Regions from separate parts of the Candidatus Pantoea soli genome, predicted to be linked through region 2. Evidence: predicted binding sites of a transcription regulator. Region 2 holds the regulator's gene; each other region holds the start of a gene.
The links. The regulator Fur, encoded in region 2, represses iron uptake genes when iron is present. The targets are predictions, from matches to a motif close to ATAATAATGAGAACNACTATCAA.

Region 1 (5,366 bases), 670 kb from region 2:
GTATAAGGGCCGCGCGTCATCAGACGGCCGACCGCGCCGGCGGGCAGCGGATTACCCTGGGCGTCAGCGACCCACACCTCATCATCGTCAGAGATTGGCCGACCCTGTGTGGTAAGAATGGTGCGCGCGTCATCATCAAAACGGGTGTAGTTCACCAGGCCTTCTGCCATGCCGAAGACCTGCTGCAAGCGGCAGCCGAGGGTCTGCTGAAGGCGTGCGGCAAGGGTTTCGCCCAGCTTTGCACCACCAACCTGCATACGCTGCAGCGAGGCCAGTTGCTGATGATTGCCTTCTGCGTCAAGCGCCTGCAGCCAGAGACTGACCGCCGGCGGCACCAGGCCGGTATCCGTTACCTGGTGCTTTTCAATGAGCGGAAAACACCGCGTGGCGCTGGGGTCATCTGCCAGAATCACCTGACCGCCGGCATGAAACACGCCAAGCGCACCGGGTGAGCTCATGGCGAAGTTGTGCGGTGCGGGCAGGGCGATCAGATAACGTGTCGCGGCGCTGATGTGGCAGATGTCGTCACTGGCGCGCACGCTGTAGTAGTAATCATTGTGCGTGCGGGGGATCAGTTTTGGCGTGCCGGTACTGCCGCCGGAGAGCTGGAAAAAAGCCACTTCATCGGCCGCCGTGGGCGTCGCCTGAAACGCGCCGGCGTCTTCCGCCTGCAGCGCCTCCAGCGTCGTGTCCGGTGCCTTGCCATGGCGCAACACAACCTGTCGCAGCGCGGGCTGCGCGGTGCGCAGTTCATCGATAAACGTATCGCTGGCAAACAGCCCATGGCGGCGATCGGCAATCAGCAGCGCCGGTGCAATCTGCTGCGCATACGCCTGTAATTCGCTGCGCTGATGGCTGAAAAGGGCGTTGACCGGCACCACGCCCAGCTTAAACAGCGCAAACAGCGTGATATAAAAATCGGCCACGTTGCCCAGCTGCACCAGCGCGGTATCGCCGTTGCGCAGGCCGCGGCGTTGCAGGGCCGCAGCCAGGTTGTCGCTGCGCTGCGCCAGCTGGCGGTAGCTTAGCTGCAGATCGCCTTCAATGACGGCAATAGCGTCATTATTACGCTGCCGGTCAATAATCACGGTCATCGGGACATCAGTCCAGTAGCCTTTTGCCCGGTAGCGTGTGGCCAGCGCGTCCGGCCAGCGGGTATAGGGAATGCTCATGCCTGTTCCTTTATTGCAGTCCAAAAGCGCGCAACATGGTGTCCAGCTTTACGCCGGTTTCGCGCCATTCTGATTCGGGGTGGGAATCGGCAACGATACCCGCGCCGGCAAACAGCCGTACCCGGTTGCCCTGTACGGTGCCGCAGCGGATCGTCACGACCCATTCACCATTGCCTTCGCTGTCGCACCAGCCGACGATGCCGCCAAACAGCCGGCGATCGAAAGGTTCCAGCTGCTGAATCAGCTGGCAGGCGCGGGCGTGCGGGAAGCCGCTCAGCGCCGGGGTCGGATGCAGCAGGCAGGCCAGCGACAGGGCATTTTCCCGCGCATCCAGCACGTCTCCCTGAATCTGCGTTGCCAGATGCCACAGCGTGGCGGTGGTGAGCAGCGACGGCACGGCGGGCACCGACAGCAGACGGCTGCGGGGCTGCAGCGTAGCGCGCATCGCATCGGTGACCAGCTGATGTTCATGCCGGTCTTTGGCGGACTGCATCAGCGCTTCACCCGCGGCCCGATCCTGCTGCACATCCTGTGGATGACGACGCGCCGATCCGGCCAGCGGGCAGGTATGGAAATCACGTCCCTGCTTACGCACCAGCAACTCCGGGCTGGCACCCACCAGCGCGCCGCCTTCCGGCAGCGGCAGGTGGAAATGGTAGCTGTCCGGATTTTGTGCGATCACGCGCTGCATCAGCGCTGCGCTATCCACCGGCTGTTCAGTCACGATATCCAGCAGGCGCGACAGCACCACTTTTTGCGGATCGCCCTGCCGGATAGCGCTGACGGCATCGGCGACCATGCGCGTAAAGCCGGCGTGATCCGGCACGGCTGCCCGGCGGCGCACCTGCGGCAGCGGCTCAGCAGGTGAGGCCAGCGTGCGTTGCAAATCGGTGCGATGGAAGAGGTGATGGGATTCCGGGATAAACAGCGCTGCCGGCTGGCTGACGTCAAACGGAATTGCACCGGCCACAATCGGGTGGGCGATACCCTGTTTGCTGGCATCAGCAAAGTGGCGGCGCAGCTGTTGCTGAAACGCGCCCTGCGGCTGCGCGGCATCCTGCACCGGCGTATCGATGGTGGTATAGCATCCCTGCGTGGCCAGGCTGCGCCACGGCGAGGTAAACAAAAAGCCGCGGCATAGCGCAGAAAAATCCTGCAAGCAGGCATTTTCAAAGGTCGGGGTTTCCACCATAATCCTCTCTCTACAAATGATAAGTATAGTAAGAATGATTATCATTTTTATTATTGTCCTGTAACCTACGTCGATTAGCGGAAAGAGTCAATTCATTCGCGGGATTTTGGTTGCGTAACGGCGTCTGCCGGACGCCAGGATCTGACCGGTTAACCGTGAGCAGAGGAGAGAAGACGATGAAAAAAGGCGGATTGTGGGGCAGGGTGCTGCTGTTATGCCTGCTGATCAGCGGCACGGCGCAGGCCAGCAGCGCGTGGCCGCGCACGGTTGCCGGGGCGGGCGGTGACGTGACGCTCAGCCAGCCGCCGCAGCGGATCGTCTCTACCAGCGTCACGCTGACCGGCTCTCTGCTGGCGATTGACGCACCGGTTATTGCCTCTGGTGCCACCGCACCGAACAGCCGGCTGGCTGATGCGCAGGGATTCTTTCGCCAGTGGGGCGATATTGCCCGGCAGCGTCACGTGAAGCGTCTGTACATTGGCGAGCCAGGTGCGGAAGCGATCGCGGCAGAGGCGCCGGACCTGATTCTGGTCAGCGCCACCGGCAACGATTCGGCGCTGAAGCTGGCCAGCCAGCTGTCGGCGATTGCACCGACGCTGGTGGTGAACTACGACGATAAAAGCTGGCAGGAGGTGGTGACGCTGCTGGGACGCGTCACCGGTCACGAAGCGCAGGCTGCCCGGCGCATCAGTGAGTTTAACGCGCGTGAAGCGGCACTGAAGCAGGCGATAACGCTGCCGCCGCAGCCGGTCTCGGCGCTGGTCTGGAATGGCGAGGGCCGCGCGGTTAATGTCTGGACCGGTGAATCCGCGCAGGGCCGGCTGCTGGAACAGCTGGGATTTACCCTCGCGCTGCCGCCCGCTGATGCGCAGCAGGGACACAGCATGGGCCAGCGCAAAGACATTATTCAGCTGTCAGGCGAAAACCTCGCCAGCGATCTGACCGGCCACACTTTCCTGCTGTTCGCAGGCGATGACAACACCGCCCGTTCGGTGCTGAACAACCCGTTTTTTGCGCAGCATGCAGCGGTTACCGGCAGGCAGGTGTGGGCGCTGGGCACCGATACTTTCCGCCTGGATTACTACAGCGCCAGCAATCTCCTGACGCGGCTGGAAAAACTGTTCGTTAAACCGTTATGAGGACGGCAGGGCTGTCCGATAACGACGCAGCTGCCGCATCGTCAGCCACAGCAGGCCGCCTGTCAGCGCGGCGGTAAAGCCCGCGATGGCGGCCGCCTGTGGCGGCGCCAGCCAGCTGCCCAGCGCGCCCAGCAGCGCTGCACCGATGGCGTCACCGGTGACATTTTGTGCCGTCCACAGGCCGTTGATCCTGCCCAGCAGGTGATCGGGCGTCAGCTGCTGAATCATCGCGTATTGCACCAGGCTGTTGATGGCGCTGCAGTAGCCAAACGCGACCAGGCAGGCCAGCGCCAGACGCAAATCGGGCATCAGGCTGAACAGGCCCATGGCAAGAAAGGCGGCGATAGCGCTGCCCAGCAGCAGCTGACCGGGACGCGCAACCTGTTTCAGTTTACCGCTGGTCAGCGCACCGACTGCCGCACCCAGCGGCACAGCGGCATACAGCAGGCCGAGTTGTTCCGCACTGACTGACCAGCGCGGCGCCAGCGCCGGAAACAGCACGCGCACCGCGCTGATCAGCGTCACCAGCGCGCCCGTCAGCGCGACCATCCCCACCAGCGGACAGGCGAACAGAAACCGCACGCCAGCCGCCAGCGCCATCAGCGGAGGCTCGCGCGTCTGCGCCGGTGGCGGCAGCACCGGCAACCGCAGCAGGGTAAGCACCGTCAGCAGCGTACCCAGCGCTGCCAGCCCGTAATTCCACATGACGCCGCCGTGGGCGATGGCGACGCCCGCCAGCGCGGGCGAAAGAATCGAGCCGAAGCGCACGGCGAGCAGGGAAATGGCACCGGCCTGCAGCAGATTTTCACGCCCGACCAGCGCCGGGGTTGCGGCCAGCAGCGCGGTGACGCCCAGCGCGCCAAAAAAGCCATCCCACATCCCCAGCAGATAGATGGCGGGCAGTGAAGGCGCAGGCAGGGCAGCATTGACAGCCAGCGCGAGAAAACCGAGACCACAGGTGCTGCGGGCACACAAAATCAGCCTCTTCCGCTCATAGCGATCGGCCAGCACGCCGCCCAGCAGCAGCCCGATGAACATCGCCACGGCCGCGCCGGTGACCGCCAGCCCCACCCGCAGCGGCGAGTGTGTCAGCTGCTGAATCTGCACCGGCACCGCAACAGTCAGCATGCCCAGCGCCACAATCGAAATAAATCGCGCCACGAAGACTGCCCGAAACGCCGGATGCGTTCTGAGCAGGGAAAGATCAATAAAATGCGAGGAGAGCGTCATGGGGTTACCTGTCTGCACCAATTTTCCGCCTTGTCCGCGGCGCGAGTCATGGTAACATAACCAAACGCGAGTAATAACGATAACCAATATCATTATCAATTTAGCTGTGCGGCACCCGGCTGTGCAGTGCAGGTTCAAACGCGATGCGCCCGATATTTGCCTTAGCCGGCTCAGCCATACTGCTTATGCTTCTCACCTTACTCAGCCTGATGCTGGGGGCGAAACCGATACCGCCCGCCGAGGTGTACCAGGCGCTGACCAGCGGCTGCGCCCGCAGCACCTGCATTATCGTGCACGATGCGCGCCTGCCGCGCACCCTGGCCGGCTTGCTGGCCGGTGTGGCGCTGGGGCTGGCCGGCGCGCTGATGCAGAGCCTGACACGTAACCCGCTGGCCGATCCTGGCCTGCTTGGCGTCAATGCCGGTGCCGGTTTCGCCATTGTGCTTGGCATTGCGCTGTATGGCGCTGATACGCCGCTGGCATGGCTGGGGCTGGCGTTTTGTGGCGCGCTGCTGGCTTCGCTGTTGATCGGTCTGATCGGCGCGCTGGGTGGAGGCCGCGTTAACCCGGTGCGCTTAACCCTGGCGGGGGTGGCGCTGGCGGCGGTGCTGGAAGGATTGACATCTGGCCTGG
Region 2 (5,366 bases):
CCGCATATTCATCGGAAAGCAGCAGTTCACGCACGGCACGGACGCGGTCCTGCGGACGCGCTTCGCTGCGCACAGGCTGCACCTGCGTGACCGGTGCGCTGGCAGCTGACGCTGCAGGAGGATTCTGGCCCGCGCTGAATTTGAGCATGCGGCGCAGAATGTCTGAGGCGCTTTCACCAATATGCTGCGTATGGCTGGCAATATAACGGTAGAGCTCTTCGTCAACTTCAATCGTTTTCATCTTTTTCCGTACAATTCTGGCAAATGGCAGAACCCGCTTATCTGCTGTGGCTTAAGCAACCTCAAGCCGGGCAAAATGTGAGCTGGCTCTAACATAAGGATTATAAAGTTAAATCCGCGGCAGCCGATAGCGCTGGCATCGTTTCCGGGCAAAAGTCGGAATATGCCCTAATGCCGGACGCACTGCACCGGGACAGGTGAATCCATGATAACCTAAGCCCAGGTCTCAAACGTAAGAACTTTAGCCATGATTTTGAATGCCCGTCTGCAAACTGAACAATCTGCTCCTGATGCCACCCCGATTCTGTTTATTCACGGCCTGTTCGGCAGCCTGGATAACCTTGGCGCGCTGGCGCGCGGCGTACGAGACGCACGGCCGACGTTGCAGGTTGACGTGCGCAATCATGGCTTATCGGCCCGGAGCACGGTAATGGATTATCCGGCAATGGCTCAGGACATGCTGGATACGCTGGATGCGCACGACATCGCCCGTGCCGACGTCGTCGGTCACTCCATGGGCGGCAAAATAGCCATGGCGCTGAGCGCGATTGCGCCGGATCGCCTTGGCAAGCTGGTCATGATTGACATTGCTCCGGTGGATTATCAGACCCGGCGCCACGATGAAATTTTCGCCGGTATCCGCGCCGTCAGCGCGGCGGGCTTGACCCGTCGCAGTGAGGCAGCTGAAGTCATGCGGCAATACGTGACGGAAGAAGGCGTCATTCAGTTTATCCTGAAGTCGTTTGCTGAAGGCGAATGGCGCTTTAACGTGCCGGTGCTGTGGGATAACTATAGCCGTATCTCCGGCTGGGAGGCGGTGCCGCCCGCACCGCATCCGGCGCTGTTCATTCGCGGCGGCGACTCACCCTATCTGGATAACCAGTATCGCGATGCGCTGCTGCATCAGTTTCCGCAGGCGCACGCGCATGTGATCAGCGGTGCCGGACACTGGGTGCACGCAGAAAAACCGGATGCGGTATTACGCGCCGTGCGGCGTTTTTTTAACCTGTAAAAGCAAAAGCTTGTCGCAGGCGGTTTAGGGTTGGCGTCACGCGGGGCGCTGGAGTATGATGTCGCGCTAAAATTTTGCCGCGGCTGCTTTTTTCGCCGCGGTCAGGCCAATAATGAATTAATCGCGCAGCGCCTTTGCGCCGTTCGCGCCCACGCAGTTTCACAAATCATGGCAAAAGAACAGACAGACCGTACCACGCTCGATCTCTTCGCCGACGAGCGGCGTCCTGGTCGCCCGAAAACCAGTCCGCTGTCACGTGACGAACAGCTGCGCATCAATAAGCGCAACCAGCTGAAACGCGATAAAGTGCGCGGGCTTCGTCGCGTCGAGCTGAAAATGTCCGGCGAAGCGGTGGACGCGCTCAACAGTCTGGCGGAACAGCAGAACATCAGCCGCAGCGAATTGATTGAACAAATGCTGCTGGCCCAGCTCAAACTGTCGTGACGCGCGCAGACCGCACGCAGGAACACACCGCCAGCGCTTTATACGTTCCGCGCTTTTCACCGGTCTGCTATCATTCGCATAACTGTGCAGTTTACTGACTTACTTTCACAATCAGGATTTAAGAGGTTACTTAACCCATGGCAATCGTAGGCATTTTCTTCGGCAGCGATACCGGCAACACTGAAAACATTGCAAAAATGATCCAGAAACAACTGGGTAAAGATGTCGCCGAAGTGCATGACATTGCCAAGAGCACCAAAGAAGATCTCGAGGCATTCGATATTCTGCTGCTGGGTATTCCAACCTGGTATTACGGCGAAGCGCAGTGCGACTGGGATGATTTCTTCCCGACGCTGGAAGAGATCGATTTCAACGGTAAGCTGGTGGCGCTGTTTGGCTGTGGCGATCAGGAAGACTACGCCGAATATTTCTGTGACGCGATGGGCACCATCCGTGACATCATCGAGCCGAACGGTGCGGTGATTGTGGGGCACTGGCCGACTGAAGGCTATCATTTTGAGGCTTCCAAAGGCCTGGCCGATGATAACCACTTCCTGGGTCTGGCGATCGACGAAGATCGTCAGCCTGAGCTGACCAACGCGCGCGTCGATAAATGGGTGAAGCAGATTTTCGACGAGCTGCAGCTGAAAGAGATCATTGAAGCCTGATGATCCCTGCCTCCCGATGTGGGCGCTGGCTCACATTGGGACAATGGAATTTCCTATAAAAATAATAGCTACGGTTTTTTAACTTTTACCCGCAATTCTGTAGAATACCCGCAACGGTCATCCGCTTATTCCTCTGTCATCTGATTGAGGCTGAGTGAAATGAAACGCCGATCGTCACGATCCCACTGACGTCAGTGATACCCTCACCTGAAACCCTGAGGGATTGCCTGCTTCGGTCAGTTTTCATTTCACTGCCTGAGTCCTATAATGAGACGCAAATGAGAATGCGCTGATCACACATTCAAGGCCTTTGCGCCGTAAGTAACCAGCAAAGTAACAGGACACTATCCGCATGACTGACAACAACTCCGCATTGAAGAAGGCTGGCCTGAAAGTCACGCTGCCCAGACTGAAGATTCTGGAAGTGCTTCAGGGACCTGGACCAGAGTCCCATCATGTCAGTGCGGAAGATTTGTACAAGCGCCTGATCGACATGGGCGAAGAGATTGGTCTGGCGACGGTTTATCGCGTACTCAACCAGTTTGACGACGCGGGTATCGTGACCCGTCACAACTTCGAAGGCGGTAAATCCGTTTTTGAACTGACTCAGCAGCACCACCACGATCACCTGATCTGCCTGGACTGCGGCAAAGTGATCGAGTTCAGCGATGAATCCATCGAAACGCGTCAGCGTGAGATCGCTACCCGCCACGGGATTAAGCTCAGCAACCACAGCCTGTACCTTTATGGTCACTGTGCGCTGGGAGACTGCCGCGAAGACGACACGCTCCACGACAAATAAGAAATGTGCTATGCAGTATAAAAAAACCGGTGCTTTCACCGGTTTTTTTATGGCTGTGATCAGGCGATCAGCGTTTCCTGCAGATAGCGCCAGCGGGGAATTGCCGTGCTGCAATCCAGCACGGCCAGCGAGATGCGGCTCTGATTATTGCCATTCATCATCTGCAGTTCACGATACTGAATGGTCACCTCTTCGCGCTGTTCGGAGATGATCGCGTGCTCGCTGGTGGCGATGCGCATCCCTTCGCGCTGACCGTGCAGTTGACGGAACAGCACTTCGGTATCATTCAGATCGAGTTGTTTACCCTGCGGCGTGACCATTTTGAATTCAGGATGAAAATGCGACAGCAGCAGTTCCATGCTGTCATCACTGCCTTGCGCCTGATTAAAAATACGTTCGATAAGCTGATGTAAAACCACCACGCTGTGTTTGGCTTCCTGAGCGAGACTTGTCATTTTTTTTCCTGTAATTACCCGCAGAGCGTCGTCCGAGAGCGCATAGCCTACCTGAAAAAAAACTTTTCACACGGGTAAATGGTTTAAAATTATTAAAGTCAGAAAAGTCGTAACACCGGGCTGGCGGGGCAATTTGGGGTTGTACAGCATAAAGCATTGGCCCAGGAGAATCCGGGATAATAAAAAAGGGCGATTGCTCGCCCTGACATGATCATATCGTGTGACGCAACCGGCCGCTTACTCGCCAGTTTTTGCCCAGGTGTCACGTAAACCCACGGTACGGTTAAATACCAGCGCAGAAGGCTGCGAATAGACGCTGTCGGCACAGAAGTAGCCTTCACGTTCAAACTGGTACGGCGCGGTCGCCGCGGCTTCACGCAGGCCGGGTTCCACAAAGCCCTGTTTGATCTCCAGCGAATTCGGGTTAATGGTGGTGAGGAAGTCCTCTGCCGCCCCCGGATTCGGGACGCTGAACAGCCGATCGTAAAGACGGAACTCTGCCGGCAGCGCATGAATGGCGGACACCCAGTGGATCACGCCTTTCACTTTACGGCCATCAGCCGGATCTTTGCTCAGGGTCTCCACATCGCAGGTGGCATAGATGCAGGTGATGTTACCCGCTTCATCTTTTGCAATGCGTTCAGCGCGAATGACATACGCGTTGCGCAGGCGCACTTCTTTGCCCAGCACCAGGCGTTTGTACTGCTTGTTAGCCTCTTCGCGGAAATCTGCGCGATCGATCCAGAGTTCACGGCTGAAGGGTACGTCGCGCGAGCCCATCTCCGGTTTGTTCGGATGGTTAGGCATTGTGATGATCTTTTCATGCCCTGCCGGCAGGTTTTCAATCACCACTTTCAGCGGATCCAGCACCGCCATGGCACGCGGCGCATTCTCGTTGAGATCGTCACGAATACAGGATTCGAGTGACGCCATCTCCACGATGTTGTCCTGTTTGGTCACGCCGATACGGCGGCAGAATTCACGGATGGAGGCTGCCGTGTAGCCGCGACGACGCAGGCCGGAAACCGTCAGCATGCGCGGATCATCCCAGCCTTCCACGATTTTTTCACTGACCAGCTGCGTCAGCTTGCGCTTCGACATCACGGCATATTCCAGATTCAGGCGCGAGAACTCGTACTGACGCGGATGCACCGGAATGGAAATGTTGTCCAGCACCCAGTCGTACAGGCGACGGTTGTCCTGGAACTCCAGCGTACACAGTGAATGGGTAATGCCTTCAATCGCATCGGAAATGCAGTGCGTGAAGTCATACATCGGATAGATGCACCATTTGTTGCCGGTCTGATGATGCTCGGCAAATTTAATGCGGTACAGCACCGGGTCACGCATAACGATAAAGCTTGACGCCATATCGATCTTCGCGCGCAGACAGGCCTTGCCCTCTTCGAAGCCGCCATCGCGCATCTTCTGGAACAGCGCCAGGTTCTCTTCCACGCTGCGGTCGCGGTAGGGGCTGTTTTTGCCCGGCGCCGTCAGGGTGCCGCGATATTCGCGAATCTGCTCAGGCGAGAGTTCATCAACGTACGCCAGCCCTTTGTTGATCAGCTCCACCGCATAGTTGAACAGTTGGTCGAAGTAGTCTGAGGAGTAACGAATGTTGCCGCTCCACTCAAAGCCCAGCCATTGCACATCCTTCTTGATCGACTCAACAAACTCCATGTCTTCTTTGACCGGGTTGGTGTCGTCGAAACGCAGGTTGCACTCGCCCTGATAATCCTGTGCGA
Region 3 (5,366 bases), 340 kb from region 2:
GCCAACCTGACCGCCGGTAAAGCGGTGCAGGGCGGCAGTACGCTGACCCAGCAGCTGGTGAAAAACCTGTTCCTGACCAATGAGCGTTCACTGTGGCGTAAAGCGCGTGAAGCTTATATGGCGGTGATCATGGATGCGCGCTACAGCAAAGATCGCATCCTGGAGCTGTATCTGAACGAGGTTTATCTCGGTCAGGCGGGCAACGATCAGATCCGCGGTTTTCCGCTGGCCAGCCTTTACTACTTTGGCCGTCCGGTGGATGAGCTCAGCCTTGATCAGCAGGCGATGCTGGTGGGCATGGTGAAAGGTGCGTCGCTGTACAACCCGTGGCGCAACCCGAAACTGGCGCTGGAACGCCGTAATCTGGTGCTGCGCCTGCTGCAGCAGCAGAAGGTGATCGATCAGGAGCTGTACGACATGCTGTCGGCGCGTCCGCTGGGCGTGCAGCCGAAAGGCGGGGTCATTACGCCACAGCCAGCCTTTATGCAGATGGTACGCAATGAACTGCAGGCGAAGCTGGGCGATAAAGTCAAAGATCTGTCGGGCGTGAAGATCTTTACCACCCTGGACCCGATCTCCCAGGATGCGGCTGAAAAAGCGGTGGAAGATGGCATTCCGACGCTGAAAAAACAGCGCGGTCTGAAAGATCTGGAAACCGCCATGGTGGTGGTAGACCGCTTCAGCGGCGAAGTGCGTGCGATGGTGGGCGGTGCGGATCCACAGTTTGCCGGCTATAACCGTGCGCTGCAGGCGCGTCGTTCCATTGGCTCGCTGGCGAAACCGGCGACCTATCTGACCGCGCTCAGCCAGCCCAACAGCTACCGGCTGAACAGCTGGATCGCCGATGAACCGATCGCCCTGAAACAGCCAAACGGCACGATCTGGAAACCCATGAACGATGACCGTCGCTTCAGCGGGAAAGTGATGCTGGTGGATGCGCTGACCAACTCCATGAACGTGCCAACGGTGAATCTGGGCATGACGCTGGGGCTGGACGCGGTGGTCGACACCTGGACCAAACTGGGCGTGCCGAAAGAGCAGCTGCATCCGGTGCCCGCGATGCTGCTGGGGGCGCTCAACCTGACGCCGGTAGAAGTGGCGCAGGCGTTCCAGTCGATCGCCAGCGGCGGTAACCGCGCGGCGCTCTCGGCCGTGCGTTCGGTGATTGCCGAAGATGGCACGGTGCTGTATCAGAGCTTCCCGCAGGCACAGCGCGTGGAACCGGCGCAGGCTGCCTATCTGACGCTGTACACGATGCAGCAGGTTGCTGATCACGGTACGGCGCGTGCGCTGGGCGCGCGCTATCCGAAGGCACATCTGGCCGGTAAGACCGGTACCACCAATGACCTGATCGACAGCTGGTTTGCCGGTATTGACGGTAAAGAAGTGGCGATCACCTGGGTGGGCCGCGACAACAACCAGAGCTCGAAGCTGTACGGTGCCAGCGGTGCGATGCAGATCTACCGCCGTTATCTGGATAACCAGGCACCGATGCCGCTGGTGCTGACGCCGCCGGAAGATATTACGCAGATGAATATTGATTCTGCCGGTAACTTTGTCTGCGGAACCGGCAGCAGCACCTGGCGCTCGCTGCCGGTGTGGTCGCTGGATCCCGCTGCGCTGTGTCAGCAGCAACAGCAGCAGATTCAGCAGCAGCAACAGCAGCAGCAGCAGCAGCCCGCGCAGGGTGAGCAAAAAGATGCCGACGGCGTGGCAGGCTGGATCAAAGATATGTTTGGCAGCAAATAGTCGCTGAACAAACCACAGGGCGCTCCGGCGCCCTTTTTTTGTGTCCGCGATTTCTTAACCTCGATCAAAACCCGGTGAAACAGGCGGCGCAGCGCGGCGCGGGCGGCCATTTCATCTTGCGGATCCGGCCGGGTTTCGCCTAAAATCCGTGCGTCTAATAATCATTCTCGTTTTCATTCGCCTGCATTATTCTGCTAAAAGAGATACGACTATGAATGCGCGAAATACGTTTTTCTGTTTCCGGCGCGCGGCCCGTTCGCGGCATCCGCTTGCGCTATTGATTGCTTCAACACTGGGTACGCTAAGCGCACAGGCGCTGGCAGAAGAGACGGTTGTTGTCACGGCTGACGGTGGCAACAGCGTGGCGCAGGAGAGTGCGTGGGGACCGGCGCCCACCATTGCCGCCAAACGCAGCGCCACCGGCAGCAAAACCGATACGCCGATTGAAAAGACGCCGCAGTCGGTTTCGGTCGTGACGCAGGAAGAGATGGCCATGCACGCTGTCACCAGCGTCAAAGGCGCGTTTAACTACACGCCGGGCGTGCTGACCGGCAACCGCGGCAGTTCCGATGTAATTGATGCGCTCTCGATTCGCGGCTTCAGCGAAACCAATACCAATCAGTACCTTGATGGCCTGAAACTGCAGGGCGATAACTACTCAGAGTTTGCCATCGACCCTTACTTCCTCGAACGCGCGGAATTGCTGCGCGGCCCGGTCTCCGTGCTTTATGGCAAGAGCAACCCGGGCGGCGTGGTTGCGCTGGTAAGCAAGCGCCCGACGCAGGAGACGCTGCGTGAAGTGCAGTTCCGGATGGGCAGTGACAACCTGTTCGCCACCGGTTTTGATTTTGGCGGCGCGCTGGATGACGACGGCGTTTACAGCTATCGCCTGACCGGCCTGGCGCGCAGCGCCGATGCGCAACAGGAGATGAACAAAGAGAAGCGCTATACCCTTGCGCCCTCGTTCAGCTGGCGTCCCGATGCCAATACCCGCTTTGACCTGCTGACTTACTTCCAGAACGAACCGGAAACCGGCTATTACGGCTGGCTGCCGCGTGAAGGCACCGTGGTGGGCATCACCCGGCCGGACGGCAGCAGCTATAAGCTGCCCACCCATTTTGATGAAGGCGAAGACAGTAATAAGATCTCGCGCAACACCAAAATGGTTGGCTACAACTTTGAGCACAGCTTTAACGATACCTGGACGGTGCGCCAGAATCTGCGCTATGCCGAAATGCAGACTGATTATCGCAGTATTTATGGCTTCGGTTATAACCCTGAGAATCAACTGATTACCCGTAATGCCGCATTCTCAAAAGAAAAACTCAACCAGTTTGCCGTGGATACGCAGGCGCAGGCTAAATTCGCAACCGGTGATTTAGCCCATACGTTACTGCTGGGCGTCGATTTTCAGCGCACCCGTAACGATATTGATGGTCAGTTCGGCACCGCCACCGGCCTGAGTCCATTCAATCCGCAATATGGCAACGACAGCTACACCCCTTATGACGATCCTTATCAGCGTTTGAATCAGCAACGCCAGACTGGTCTGTACGCGCAGGATCAAATGGAGTGGAACCGCTGGGTGCTGACGCTCGGTGGCCGCTACGACTACGCGATGAATTCCGTTACCGACCGGGTAGCGCAGAGCGTTGATCGCCAGAACGATCAGGCCTTTACCTGGCGTGGTGGTGTCAATTATGTGTTCGATAATGGCATTGCACCTTATTTCAGCTATAGCGAAGCGTTTATTCCTAATGCTGGCGCAACATGGGGCGGCGAAGCGTTTGATCCGTCACGCGCTAAACAATATGAAGCGGGCGTAAAATACGTTCCCAAAGATCGTCCGATTGTCATGACGGCGGCGGTCTATCAGCTGACCAAAACGAAGAACCTGACGGCCGATCCCGATGCAAGCCATCAATTTGCCAGCGTGCAAAGCGGTGAAATCCGCTCACGTGGCGTCGAGCTGGAAGCCAAAGCGGCGCTTAACGCCAACATCAACCTGACGGCGGCTTACTCTTATACCGATGCGGAATACACCGAAGACACCTTGCTGAAAGGCCGTACGCCGGTGCAGGTGCCGAAGCATATGGCTTCGCTATGGGGCGATTACACCTTCCACGAAACTGCACTGTCGGGCTTCACCGTGGGTGCCGGGGTACGCTACGTGGGTGAAAGCAAAGGCCTGTACGCCAGCGGCCCAAATGCCAACCAGAACTTTGACGTCGCCGCTTACACCACTGTAGATGCTGCACTGAAGTACGATCTGGGCCGCTTCGGCTTGCCGGGCTCAACCGTCGGCGTCAACATCAACAACCTGTTCGATCGCGAATACGTTGCCAGTTGCTACCGCGACTACGCCTGCTACTGGGGTGCAGAGCGCCAGATCGTCGGTACCGCCACCTTCCGCTTCTGATACTGAACACAGGGCGCTGCGGCGCCCGTTAACCAGGGATTATCATGCAGCATCCGCACCACGCAGAAACCACCTTTTCACTGGAAAACGTCAGCTTCCGTGTGCCCGGCCGCACGCTGCTGCATCCGCTGTCGCTGACTTTCGCCCCGGGCAAAGTCACCGCGCTGATCGGGCATAACGGTTCCGGTAAATCCACGCTGCTGAAGATGCTTGGGCGTCATCAGCACGCCAGCGAAGGGCGCGTGCTGCTCAACGGTGAAGCGGTTGATACCTGGAGCAGTAAAGCTTTTGCACGTCAGGTAGCCTATCTGCCGCAGCAGCTGCCCGCGGCGGAGGGCATGACGGTGCGCGAGCTGGTGGCGATTGGGCGCTATCCGTGGCACGGTGCGCTGGGGCGCTACGGCCAGGAAGATCGCGATCGGGTAGACGAGGCGATTGCGCTGGTTGGACTGAAACCCTTCGCCGGGCGGCTGGTGGACAGCCTGTCCGGCGGCGAGCGGCAGCGTGCGTGGCTGGCGATGCTGGTGGCGCAGAACAGCCGCTGTCTGCTGCTGGATGAACCCACCTCGGCGCTGGATATCGCGCATCAGGTCGAGGTGCTGGCGCTGATTCAGCGTCTCAGCCGCGAGCGCGGCCTGACGGTGATTGCCGTGCTGCACGATATCAATATGGCCGTGCGTTACTGCGATCGGCTGGTGGCGCTGCGTGCCGGTGAGGTGATTGCCGAAGGCGCGCCAGACACCATCATGCAGCCTGACGTGCTGGGCGCGATTTACGGCATTCCCATGGGCATCCTGTCACATCCACAGGGCGGTGCGCCCGTCAGTTTTGTTTATTAAGGTCTCGCGATGTTCGATATTTCCCGCCGGGGACTGCTGACGGCGCTGGCGTTATCGCCGCTGATGACGATCCGGCCTGCGGCGGCACAGCCGGACAGCCAGCGCATCCTGGCGCTGGAGTGGCTGCCGGTGGAGTTGCTGATGGCGCTCGGCGTCGCCCCGCTCGGCGTGGCCGATCTGCATAACTACGCTATCTGGGTGGGCGACCCGGTCTTGCCGGCCGGCACCCTCGATCTCGGCTTACGCACCGAACCCAATCTGGAACTGATGACCCAGCTGGCACCGTCGCTGATCCTGCACTCCAACGGTTACGGCCCGGCGGTCGACAAGCTGGCGCGCATTGCGCCGACGATGGGCTT

Region 1: the regulator Fur is predicted to act here: its motif matches at 2,393-2,415, upstream of D8B20_RS02075 (isochorismate synthase).
Region 3: the regulator Fur is predicted to act here: its motif matches at 1,904-1,926, upstream of fhuA (ferrichrome porin FhuA).

Annotation. Positions count from the first base shown of each region.
Region 1 is NZ_CP032702.1:458,162-463,527, forward strand. It holds gene D8B20_RS02070 ((2,3-dihydroxybenzoyl)adenylate synthase) at 1-1,172, opposite strand, end outside; gene D8B20_RS02075 (isochorismate synthase) at 1,183-2,364, opposite strand; gene fepB (Fe2+-enterobactin ABC transporter substrate-binding protein) at 2,541-3,503, shown strand; gene entS (enterobactin transporter EntS) at 3,498-4,733, opposite strand; gene fepD (Fe(3+)-siderophore ABC transporter permease) at 4,877-5,366, shown strand, end outside.
Region 2 is NZ_CP032702.1:1,125,815-1,131,180, reverse strand. It holds gene seqA (replication initiation negative regulator SeqA) at 1-241, opposite strand, end outside; gene ybfF (esterase) at 488-1,252, shown strand; gene ybfE (LexA regulated protein) at 1,421-1,696, shown strand; gene fldA (flavodoxin FldA) at 1,834-2,364, shown strand; gene fur (ferric iron uptake transcriptional regulator) at 2,717-3,166, shown strand; gene D8B20_RS05205 (hypothetical protein) at 3,226-3,621, opposite strand; gene glnS (glutamine--tRNA ligase) at 3,859-5,366, opposite strand, start outside.
Region 3 is NZ_CP032702.1:786,467-791,832, forward strand. It holds gene mrcB (bifunctional glycosyl transferase/transpeptidase) at 1-1,749, shown strand, start outside; gene fhuA (ferrichrome porin FhuA) at 1,961-4,168, shown strand; gene fhuC (Fe3+-hydroxamate ABC transporter ATP-binding protein FhuC) at 4,213-5,007, shown strand; gene fhuD (Fe(3+)-hydroxamate ABC transporter substrate-binding protein FhuD) at 5,017-5,366, shown strand, end outside.